DNA from 2 places in the Absicoccus sp. genome. Region 1 is predicted to be linked to the other one. Evidence: a T-box and tRNA genes for the amino acid it is inferred to sense, from the RefSeq annotation. Region 1 holds a T-box; the other holds one or more tRNA genes.

What was found. A T-box is a leader RNA that pairs with one kind of tRNA and senses whether it is charged. The one in region 1 lies ahead of alaS (alanine--tRNA ligase), so its partner is inferred to be a tRNA-Ala.
Region 2: it encodes a tRNA-Ala, which carries the amino acid that the T-box ahead of alaS (alanine--tRNA ligase) is inferred to sense. The anticodon was not compared.

What each region holds. Positions count from the first base shown of each region.
Region 1 covers NZ_JAXDRQ010000037.1:2,992-9,300, reverse strand. Annotated here, with positions in the region: gene SOS22_RS05315 (cation transporter) at 94-312, shown strand; gene SOS22_RS05310 (heavy metal translocating P-type ATPase) at 321-2,216, shown strand; gene SOS22_RS05305 (glycoside hydrolase family 25 protein) at 2,236-3,024, shown strand; gene SOS22_RS05300 (TetR/AcrR family transcriptional regulator) at 3,078-3,626, shown strand; T-box leader at 3,666-3,856, shown strand; gene alaS (alanine--tRNA ligase) at 3,886-6,309, shown strand, end outside.
Region 2 covers NZ_JAXDRQ010000059.1:54,452-60,760, reverse strand. Annotated here, with positions in the region: gene SOS22_RS08940 (DUF308 domain-containing protein) at 1-243, opposite strand, end outside; gene SOS22_RS08935 (DJ-1/PfpI family protein) at 317-856, shown strand; tRNA gene SOS22_RS08930 (tRNA-Ile) at 993-1,069, shown strand; tRNA gene SOS22_RS08925 (tRNA-Ala) at 1,086-1,161, shown strand; gene SOS22_RS08920 (ZIP family metal transporter) at 1,240-1,989, shown strand; gene SOS22_RS08915 (pyridoxamine 5'-phosphate oxidase family protein) at 2,020-2,328, shown strand; gene SOS22_RS08910 (hypothetical protein) at 2,348-3,394, opposite strand; gene SOS22_RS08905 (hypothetical protein) at 3,515-3,703, opposite strand; gene SOS22_RS08900 (Ldh family oxidoreductase) at 3,921-5,033, opposite strand; gene SOS22_RS08895 (ACT domain-containing protein) at 5,116-5,517, shown strand; gene SOS22_RS08890 (hypothetical protein) at 5,526-5,879, opposite strand; gene SOS22_RS08885 (LuxR C-terminal-related transcriptional regulator) at 5,947-6,309, opposite strand, start outside.

The sequences.
Region 1 (6,309 bases):
AATAATTGTTTTATCTTTGTTGACATCGTCATAGAGTATGCTATCATATAGATACAATTAAACGATTGTTGAATCGTTGAAAGGATGATTTGTATGAAAAAAAGTTATAAAATTGATGTAGATTGTGCTAATTGTGCAGATAAAATGGAACAAGCTGCAAAAGCCACGCAAGGTGTCAAAGATGCCACAGTAAACTTTATGACGCTGAAAATGAAAGTCGAATTTGAAGAGGGGGTAGAACCCAAAACGGTGATGGAACAAGTGCGAAAAAATTGTAAACGGGTGGAAGACGATTGCGAGATCTTCCTATAGGTCAGTTTATGAATAAGAAACAAAAACAAAATTTAATTCGTATCCTCTTGTCTACAGGATTACTGATTGTTTTGTATTTTATTCCCGTTTCGGGTTGGATGCGTTTTCTTCTATATATGATTCCATATTTGATCATTGGATATGACATTTTATGGAAAGCCATCAAAGGAATCATTCATCGCCAACCTTTTGATGAATGTCTTCTGATGGCCATTGCGACAGTCGGTGCGATTGCTTTAGCGATTCGTGAAAATGGTGACTATACAGAAGCGATTGCAGTCATGTTGTTTTATCAAGTGGGTGAATGGTTTCAATCCTATGCCGTTGGTAAAAGTCGAAAAAATATTACGGATCTCATGGACATTGCACCAGAATATGCCAACTTAGAACGAGATGGTCATCTTGAACAAGTAGATCCGGATGAAATAGAAATTGGATCGATCCTGGTTGTGAAAACGGGAGAAAAAATCCCAATTGATGGTGTAGTTTTGGATGGTGATGCATCTTTGGATACAACTGCATTAACCGGTGAATCCATACCTCGTTCTGTGCATAAAGGGGATGAAGTCATTAGTGGTTGTATCAATACCGATGGCGTATTAAGAATTCGTACGACCAAAGCTTTTGAGGATTCGACCGTTGCCAAAGTGTTGGAATTGGTTGAAGATGCGAGTTCGCATAAATCGCATTCCGAAAATTTCATTACGAAGTTTGCTCGAATCTATACACCGATTGTTGTATATTCAGCCATTGCGCTCGCATTTATTCCACCCCTGATTCAATGTATGATGCATACGCAACCACAATGGGGAACATACTTATATCGCGCATTGATTTTTTTAGTTGTTAGTTGTCCTTGTGCATTGGTTATCAGTATTCCATTGAGTTTCTTTGCCGGAATTGGATCGGCCAGTCATGAAGGGGTCCTGGTCAAAGGCTCTAATTATCTAGAATTGTTATCGGAAATCAAAACAGTGGTATTTGATAAAACCGGTACATTGACCAAAGGCGTTTTTGAAGTGACCAATATTCATCCAGAAAAAATTTCGGCAGACGAATTGCTTCATATGGCTGCCCATGTGGAACGTTATTCGACCCATCCGATTGCGAATTCGCTAAAGAAGGCATATCCCAATGAAGCCGATGCTTGTTCGATTTCGGATGCCAAAGAAATAGCAGGACAAGGCATGCAAGCAATAGTCAATGGGAAACTTGTTTGTGTTGGCAATGCCAAGATGATGGATGCAATGGGCATTTCCTGGCAAAATTGCTTGGATGCTGGAACCATTGTCCACATTGCAATCGATGGCGTATATGCCGGCCATATTCATATTTCCGATGTTGTGAAACCACATACGAAACAAGCGATTTCTGAATTACGGAAAAATGGTGTATCCAATATTGTGATGTTGACCGGAGATTCTCGATCGGTCGCGCAACGAGTCGCTCAAGATGTAGGTATCCAAAATGTCTATAGTGAATTATTGCCTCAAGATAAAGTAAAAAAAGTGGAAGATCTACTTCAAAATAAAGCCAAAGAAACGGATCGTTTAGCTTTTGTGGGCGATGGCATCAACGATGCACCGGTATTATCACGAGCCGATATTGGGGTAGCCATGGGAGCCATGGGAAGTGATGCAGCCATTGAAGCAGCAGATGTCGTATTAATGGACGACGATCCATTAAAATTAGCGACGGCTATTCATATTTCACGAAAATGTTTACGAATCGTAAAAGAAAATATTTGGTTTGCGATTGGTATCAAAGTTCTATGCTTGGTCCTAAGCGCATTTGGTTTGACCAATATGTGGGTTGCAATCTTTGCCGATGTCGGTGTGATGATCCTTGCGGTTTTGAATGCGATGCGATGTATGTTTATTCATTCCATAGAACCAATCGACTAAAACATGTTAGAATAGATGCATGAGACAACAAAAACAGCGAAAACGACTCATGATCTTATGGATGATCCTGGTTTGTGTAGTTGGCTTGATCCTATCGATTCTTTCCATGTCTTCTTCTACACAAAAGAAAAAAAGTGGCTCTTATTATGATCTAAATGCTTTTGGATATAAAAATGGATTGATGACATTTAGTGATGATCATTATTCTACGCAAACAGGAATCGATGTTTCCAGTCATCAAGGATCTATTGATTGGGATGCCGTAAAGAAAAGCGATATTACTTTTGCGATGATTCGATGTGGATATCGAGGTGCTAGTGAAGGGGCTTTGTATGAAGATCGTGCATTTGCCACCAATATCAAAGCAGCGCAAGCAGCCGGTTTAAAAGTAGGTGTTTATTGGTTTTCCAGTGCCATTACGGTAGGGGAAGCGAAAGAAGAAGCCGATTATGTTCTATCCTTGGTTTCTGCTTATGATTTAGATCTGCCGATTGCTTTTGATATGGAACGATTAGAAGGCCAAACCAGTCGGATCGATGATTTGACCAAACAGGAGAAAACAAAGATTGCCAATGCATTTGTATCTCGTTTGAAAAAGAAAGGTTATAAAACATTGGTGTATGGGAATGCATCTTGGCTATCCAATGATATTCAGGTGAACAAGATCGATTCAGATATATGGTTAGCTTCCTATAGCGATACCCTAACATATAAGAAAGCGTTTACGATGTGGCAGTATACACAGAAAGGATCCGTTGATGGAATTTCTGGATCTGTTGATATTGACTTATACATTCAGGAAAAGTAAACATTTGAATATTAAAAATGAATCATTTAAAATAATGGACAGAGGGATAGCGTATGTCAGATTTCACAAAAATTGCGATCATGCATTCATTAATTGAATTATTAGAGGAAAAAGAGTTCACAAAAATTACTGTAAAAGATATCGTGACTCGATGTGGCATAAATCGCAATACTTTCTATTACCATTTTGAAGATATTTATGATCTCTTGGGACAAACTTTTCAATATCTGATCGATCAAACCAATTTACAAAACATTAATTTGAATAATTGGCGAGAAATGCTTGAAGATATCTTAAGAAAAGTGGCAAGATGGAAATTAGCTGGACGTCATATCTTTAATTCATTGAGTACACATGATTTATTTCGCTATATGCATCAAATCTATTGGGTGTCCTTTGAAAACTATTTCACACCAATTTTTAATGAAATGAATGTACCCGAAGACGATCGGATCTTCTTCTTAACAACGCTAACAGATACCTTGATTGGATTTACCATAGAATGGGCAGAAAAAGACTTTAATGAGCAATTTGCACGTAAAAATATTGAAAAAGTTGCGGAATGGCTGACACGAATCTTGACATTGGATCCAATCCAATAGTCTATTGAATTTTTACTTTGTTCGTGATATTATTCATTTGATTTATCGATGATAAAAATAAGTAGGATCTTGTTTAGGAAATCAGAGATAAGGTGGTTGGTGTAAACCTTACAAAGAATTTGGTCTGAAGCTATTTTGGAGATAAACGTATTTCGGCGTTAACGAATAATCAAGGGCATCTATCAAACATGGATGAACTAGGATGGTACCGCGTAATTTACGTTCCTAGAAATAGGAACGTTTTTTAATGGAGGAAAAGATGAAACAATTAACAGGCAACCAAGTCAGACAAATGTTTTTGGATTATTTTGAACAACAGGGTCATATGATCGAACCCGGCGCAAGTCTAATTCCCGTGAATGATCCAACTTTATTATGGATCAATGCTGGGGTCGCCGCTTTAAAGAAATATTTTGATGGAAGTGAAAAACCAGCTTCCAATCGAATTGCGAATGCACAAAAAAGCATTCGTACCAATGATATTGAAAATGTAGGGAAAACAGCTCGCCATCATACATTTTTTGAAATGTTGGGAAACTTTTCCATTGGTGACTACTTTAAAACAGAAGCCATTCACTTTGCATGGGAATTTTTAACCAGTGAAGAATGGATGGGCATTGACACCGATCGTTTATATATCACAGTATATACATATGATGATGATGCCTATAATGTTTGGACCAAAGAATGTGGCGTTGATCCAAGCCACATGTTACGGACCATGGACAATTTCTGGGAAATTGGTAAAGGGCCTGGAGGGCCAGATAGTGAAATCTTCTTTGACCGTGGTGAAAAATATGATCCAGAAGGATTAGGTGAAAAATTATTTTTCGATGAAATGGAAAATGATCGATATGTAGAAGTATGGAATATTGTATTTTCTCAATACGATTGTGATCCATCCATTGATCGAAAAGACTATAAAGAATTACCTCAAAAGAACATTGATACCGGAATGGGACTGGAACGATTGGTTGCACTGATCCAAGATGGAGAAACCAATTTTGATACCGATTTATTCTTACCTATCATTCATGCTACTGAAAAATTAGCGAAATATCCATATGAAGGTGAATATAAAATGGCTTATCGAGTCATTGCCGATCACATTCGGACCATTACTTTTGCGATGAGCGATGGGGCTAACTTCTCCAATTCTGGTCGTGGCTATGTATTGCGTCGTGTATTACGGAGAGCCGTTCGTTATGGTTTGAAATTAGGACTGGACGAACCATTCTTATATAAATTAGTGCCTGTGGTGGCCGATACCATGCAAGATTTCTATCCATATTTGCAAGAACATGTTGCCTACAATCAAAAATTGATTGAAGTCGAAGAAAAGACATTTAAGAAAACGTTGAAAAACGGACAAGCATTATTGGATGCTGAAATTCAAAAATGCGATGGTCATTTACCAGGAAAGATCGTATTCAAACTCTACGATACCTATGGATTCCCATTTGAATTAACGCAAGAAATTGCCCAAGAATCCAATGTATCGGTGGATCGTGAAGAGTTTGATATTGAAATGAACAAACAAAAAGAACGTGCTCGAAATGCACGAAATACAAAGGAATCCTTTGGGGAACAACACGAAGCTTTGATGGCTTTCACGCAACCAAGTACATTTATTGGTTATGATCAATATACTTGCGAAGCTAAAGTGATTGGTTTATTTAAAGATGGTGAAGCAGTGGATACACTGAGCGATGATGGACAAGTCATCTTGGATCAGACGGTTTTCTATGCCGAAAGCGGAGGACAAGCAGCAGATACCGGTACGATGACAGGTGATGGTGTAGAATTGGATGTAACCGATGTACAAAAAGCGCCAAATAAACAACCGTTGCATACAATTAAGATCAATGCGGGCCAATTGATGATCGGCGATACGGTGACTTGTCAAATCAATGAGGAACAACGGTTAAATACAACGGCCAATCATTCGGCAACCCATTTATTGCAGGCTGCTTTACAAAAAGTGGTTGGTTCACATATTCATCAGGCTGGATCCTACAATTGTGCCGATTATTTACGTTTTGATTTTAATCACTATGAAAAAGTAAGTGACGAACAATTGGCTAAAGTTGAAGATCTTGTGAATGAATATATCGCGGCTGGATATCCAGTAACCAAAGAAATCATGGATATTGACGAAGCCAAAAAATCCGGTGCAATGGCTTTGTTCAACGAAAAATATGGTGATCGTGTACGCGTTGTAACGATGGGAGATGTATCCAAAGAATTCTGTGCGGGTTGTCATGTTCACAATACATCCGAAATTGGTGTATGCAAGATTGTGAGTGAAGAATCCATTGGATCGGATGTTCGACGGATCACGGCTAAGACCAAATTGGCTGCATACAATGAATTTGCCCAAGAACATCGCATGTTGGAACATATTGCATCCAGTGCCAAACAAAAGACCATTAAGAATATCGATCATAAAGTGGCACAGAGCTATGAGCAAATGAAAGAACTCCAAAAAGAAATTGCGAATTTGCAGAATCAAATGTTTGCTTTAAAAGCCAAAGATTGGGCCAATGACATTGAAGATTGGGGATCGATCCATGTTTTGATCAAACAAGTAGAAAATATGGATGCCAAAGCATTAAAAGATATTGTATCCAATACCAAGGCACAAGATGAAAAAGTGGTATGTTTCTTTGTGAATGAAAATCAT
Region 2 (6,309 bases), on a different contig from region 1:
AACCATTATTAATCCTGTAATAAAACACATAAATCCTATAAAGAAAGGAGAAGAACCAGTTATTTGTTTAAAGAAAAATATGTAAAGTAAATAAATACCCAGAGTTAAAGAAACAATTCCGATTATTCGAGAAGCTGTTAAAACCAGATGAATGTTGAAAAAAGTGACGATTAGACCAGTGACAAATAAGATCGCATTGGATAATAAAAAATCAACATTCGATGTAAATAATTTATTTTTCATAACTACCTCCAATTTCATTATAATATTTTTTCTTAAGAGTTCAAATGATATAATAAACTCAGGAGGAATGTATATGATAGCTGCAATTATAATGGATAATGGATTTGAAGAGTTAGAAGCGATGGGACCCATTGCTTTATTAAGAAGAGCAGGCATCCAGGTTGATGTGATTCGTGTGGAAGGAAATGAAGTAACAGGAAGGTTTAATGTGACATATTCTCCATCTATTTTATTCAGTGAATATGATTTTTCGAAAGCGGATTGTCTGATCCTTCCAGGAGGGCCACATTATCAGAAATTAAAGAAGAATAAAGATGTATTATCTTTAATACATGAATTTGCCAAAAAGAAAGTGTTGGCTGCAATATGTGCTTCACCTACGATTTTAGGACAGGAAGGAATATTAAAAGGAAAAAAATATACTTGTTTTAAAGAATTAGATGAAGATTTTGGTGGAGAGTATCAATATCAGTATGTGGTTACGGATGGAAATATCATAACGGGAATCAGTGCAGCGGCAAGTATTGATTTTGCGTATGCGATTATTGAGAAGCTATTGGGAAAAGAAAAATGTGATCAGGTGAAAGCATCGATTTACTGGGATGCCAGATAAGTTTTAAGCAAGAATATAAATTATTAGAATAGACAAGGTGTAGAAACCTTGTTTTTTTATAAAAAAAATATAAAAAAGTGTTTGACATGGTTTGGGGCTAGTGATATTATTATTGATCATTCAGTGAATGACTTATGGGCCTGTAGCTCAGTTGGTTAGAGCGCACCCCTGATAAGGGTGAGGTCGCTGGTTCAAATCCATTCAGGCCCACCATTCAATTTTATACCATGGGGTGTTAGCTCAGATGGGAGAGCACCTGCTTTGCAAGCAGGGGGTCATCGGTTCGATCCCGATACGCTCCACCAATAGAAAAATAATCGCCAATTGGCGATTTTTTTTATATCTTCATCTACTTTTTACAATAGATATGGTAATCTAGAAGTATGAACAGAGAAATTATCCAAGGTCTTTTGATTCCTTTTTTAGGAACATCCATAGGTGCTTCTTTTGTCCTATTTATGCGTAAGCCCCTTTCTCAAACCAGCCAACGGATGCTGACTGGTTTTGCTGCCGGCATCATGGTCGCTGCCAGTTTTTGGAGCTTACTACAACCAGCATTAGCACAAGCCAAAACGGTATGGTCCGTTGCGATTGGTTTTTTATTAGGGATTGGCTTTTTGTTGTTGCTGGATGTTGTGATCCCGCATACGCATATGGATGATCAAGAAGAAGGCCCACATACGTCTTTAAACAAATCAACCAAACTTTTATTAGCGGTCACGCTTCATAATCTTCCGGAAGGAATGGCGGTGGGCGTCGTATATGCCGGTTGGTTATCAAACTCTACCATTGGTCAAGCCGGTGCCTTCGCATTAGCGATGGGGATTGCCATTCAAAATGTACCGGAAGGAGCGATCGTATCCATGCCTCTAAAAGCCGCTGGTATGTCACGATGGAAAACCTTTTTAGCTGGGGTTGGATCTGGAGCCGTAGAACCAGTCGGTGCTTTATTGACAATTTGGTTATCCGCTTGGATCGTTCCATTGATGCCTTCTTTCTTGGCCTTTGCGGCTGGAGCCATGTTGTATGTAGTCGTGGAAGAATTGATTCCCGAAATGAGTGAAGGAGCGCATTCGAATTGGGGAACGATTTGTTTTGCACTGGGATTTGTCTTGATGATGTGTTTGGAATAAAGAAGGAAACAAAATGGCCATGTACGACCAATGAGTACGCAATTGATCTATCAACGTAAATTTTATTTTCAAACGGGTCTAAAAAAGAAGATGGCGCAACAACTTTTGAAAAATCCGAAAATTGAGCTTTCTGCGATCCAAAAGGATCGATGGGTCCGTGTTCAAGCAGAAGTTGTTTTAGATCCAGATGAAGATGTCCAAAGAGAAATGTTGGAAGCTTTTCCTGAACAAAAAGAAAGCTATGCCGTAGGGGATGGAAATATGGCTTGTTTCTATCTAAAAAATGCAAGTGCGACATTCTATAGTTTCAAGGAAAGTCCACATACGATCAAATTTTAGCCAAAAAAAAGAAGTTGACTCAACTTCTTTTTTTGATGGAAATCAAACCAAGGCCAGAAAGGATACAACCAAATAGTGAACTCATCCAAGATAAAGAAACACCCGTTGAAACGGTGGATGAAGTTTCAACAGAAGTCGAAGCTGGAACCACATTCGTTGAAGTTGTCGTGATATGGGCTTGGGTTGGATGCGAAACAATCACATTTGGTTTTGATGGTGTACTTGGTTGTGATACAAATAAATCGGTCAATTGGATATCTTGACCCTCCCATTGCACCATTTGTTTATTGGGTCTTGTATAGGAAATCGTTTCCGATCCAACTCCTTGATAGACCCCACCAAAAGAGCTTGAAAAAGAATAGAATGTATATGTGAAATGATCGGTTGCCGGTAAGGCATACATCATCCAAGCACTTCGATTGTCGGGTGTAGTATCTCGATACGTGCCAAAATTACCAACGATGCCATTTCGATCCACTAAATTTTTACCCTTTAACCATTTTACGTTCATCTCATCCATCTTCACAGCTTGATTATCGTCTACATCCGTAATGATCACCAATGGCTTTTCCAATACCACGGGATCATCGTTCGCATCTAAGAAAGATACTTTCATAGTCAATTGGGCATTATCATACCACAGAGCCACTTGATTTTTGTCAATAAAAGATAATCGAGTTTTTTCTATTTCAGGTAATGCATCTAGATCATTGCCTGTTTCATTGGCTCCTGCGGTTGCATTCTGTTGAATTTTGAGGATGTCAAAACGTAAATTGATGGGATCACCTGTTTTACTATCGAGAAATACATTGCGATAGATCCAATAATCCGCTTTATGAAGATACCCATTTTCTTTTAGATGGGTTTCCAATTGTAACGATTTGTTTGGACTTTTGGAGATAACCGTGACCTTATTGAAATCCCCGTCAACTAGTTCTTTGAACTGATCCATGGACCATTCATTTTGTTTATATTCGGGATCCTGGATCACGGTCGCGAACGCTTTTTCTTGTTCCTTGGCATATGCATCATTGTACTGTTTTTGTTGTTGAATGGCTTGATTCAAGGCGTCGATCTGTGATTGATAATAATCATGCAGTTCTTGTTACGTTTTTGGCAGCTCTTGTTGATTGTTGATCGTTTGAATGTCGATACCCAAATCTTGTGCTTCCTTGATCTTCGTTTCCTATTCCGTTCGATTGTCCACTTCGACCGGTTGGATATCCTCATTTTCGTTTTGACTGGTTGTCTCTGTTGTTTGTGCGACAGGTTCTGGTTGTGTCGTAGGTTCCGCTGCTTTAACGGCGATATGGCCCAATGTAAACAGAGTTCCAGCAACTACAGGTACTTCTAAAAATCTTGTGATTTTGTTCATAGAATTCCCACTCTTCCGGTGATATATAATACGTCTATATTCAAATAAAGCACATTTAAAAAAGATGAAATAGTAAGAGAATATTTGATGTCCTTAGAAAAGGAGTACCGTGTCTAATACTCGGTCGTGATTCATTTCATGCATCGTCAAATCATCGATCATCAACCTAGATAAGTCGATAGACATAAAAAAGGCAGCTTAGGCTGCCTTCCATTGATTATTTTTCAAAAGGGAATTTGTAGTCCAAATGATACATATCTCGTACTGCTTTGAAATCGTTTTGCACACCTTCACCCATTGGGACACCTTTATCTTTGCGTACTTGCCAAACATCCCATTCTTTTTCACCCGCTGTATAGATACGATCTTCACCAGGTGCTTTTTGGCTGTTGCGTAAACCACGCAAGATATCACCAGCCGTTTTCTTGAAGGTATCCAGACCCATAAAGAATTCAGGGTTGATCACTAGGAAGAAATGACCCAAATGATAAGGTCGTTTCGTTCCATCGGGATTCTTATTCGTTAGATCTTTCATGAATAAACCACCCGTTAGGGCTGCCGATAAAATTTCTACAACTGCGGCATAGCCATAACCTTTATAACCTGCCATTTCTTCGCCAATACCACCCAATGGTGTTAGAGCGGCTGTGCCTTCTACTAATTTCTTTAGAATTTCTTCGGAATCCGTTAGTGCCGTACCATCATGCGCAATGACCATACCTTTTGGGGTTGGCTTGCCTGAACGCGCATAATATTCGATCTTACCGCGTTGTACGATCGAAGTAGCGCAATCTAAAATAAAGTCAAAATCTTCATCCGTTGGGAATGCGAAGGTGAGTGGATTGGTTCCCATCATATTTTCCACACCAAACGTAGGTGCAATCGATGGACGAGCATTGGTTCCGGTAATTCCTAACAATCCTTCTTTACTAGCCATGGTTGCCCAATAGCCGGCAATGCCATAATGCGAGGAATTCTTGATAGCACCCATTGCTAGGCCATATTTTTTCGCTTTTTCAATCAATGAAGTCATCATTTTATAACTTGCCACCATACCCATTCCATCATGCGCATCGGCTACACAAGTAGTGGGTGTATCCTTTAATATTTCATAATTTGTAACTGGATTTAAAATTCCATCATTGATGCGATCGATATAAATGGGTTTGAAACGGTTGGTTCCATGACTTTCAATTCCACGACGATCGCTTTCCATCAATACATCGGTACAAATTTTGGCATCTTCTTTCGGTACACCAGCTGCTTGAAACGCATCGATCATAAACGATTGAATGAGATCCCAGCTGACATAAGGACGTGTTTCTTCCATTTTCTTTACCTCCAAACCTATGTTCTATTGGTATCTTATCATAATTCCGCGTATAATAGAGGAAACTTAGGAGGATGCAACCATGATGAAACAACTTTCGGTTTTTGCCGAAAATAAGAAAGGCGCAATCAACGATATTACGAAAGAATTAGCCGATGCCAATATCAATTTATATGCGCTATTGACCAATGATAGTTCTGCTTTCGCGATTGTCCGTATGATCGTTTCCGACACAGAGAAAGCACAAGAAATCTTAAAGAAACGATACTTGACTCACTTGGATTCCGTTTTAGCCGTTCGTGTTTCCAATGAAGTGGGTAGCTTGAACCATTTATTGGAAGATGTCAAAGAATGCAACATCAATATTGATTATTTATATACAACGTTTGGTTGGGACACCTCACAACCCATTATGTTGATTCATTGTGAAGAAGAGGAAGAATTAGAAATCAGTCTAAAAAACAAAGGGTACGATCTTATGTGATCGTACCTTTACTTTTGTTTTTCAAAGAGGATCGTAGCTCCACTGTATTCAAGGATCAAATGGCCATCTTTGGCTTTGAAATCCATCGTATCTTTGGCATCTTTTAATTGGATCCCCTCTTTGATTTCTTCCCATTCTCCTTTGTATGTATCTTTATCGATGATTACTTTTGCACTACCATCTTCCTTTAGATCCATGGAGAATTCACCAATAACAGATTCCGTTGAAATCGATACACCATACGCTTCGGCTTGAGTAGCCTTCCATGTGCCAAGATATTTACTATTCGCATATTTGGCACTGCCACACCCCACCACCAAGAATAAGATAGTAAACAAGCTGATCAGCAAACGCTTTTTCATGGGATTTCCTCTCTTTCTATTTTATTTATACCATGATAAAAAACGTTCAAATAGTACCCCTAGGGTACTATTTGGCATATGAATAGAGATCCTGGATACGACCACATCGTTGAAAGAGATCCACATAAATCAATAATTCTTCTTTGGACTTGATGCCCAATTTCCGATAGATATTTTTGTTGTGCTTTTTGACCGTATTGGCACTAATACAAGCGATATCCGGAATTTCACGAATCTCATGACCATGGATGTATAAATCCGTAATGGATCGTTCCGCTGGAGTCAAGGTCGCAAAGCCATGAAGAAACGCATCCAAAGCTTCTTGCAACGCAAAGGGGATTTCCGGTCTTTGATGCGTCATGAATTCTTTTGACTCCCGTTCAAGATCTTCTACGGTTTGGAATACACATCCCTGTTCCGTATGAAAATA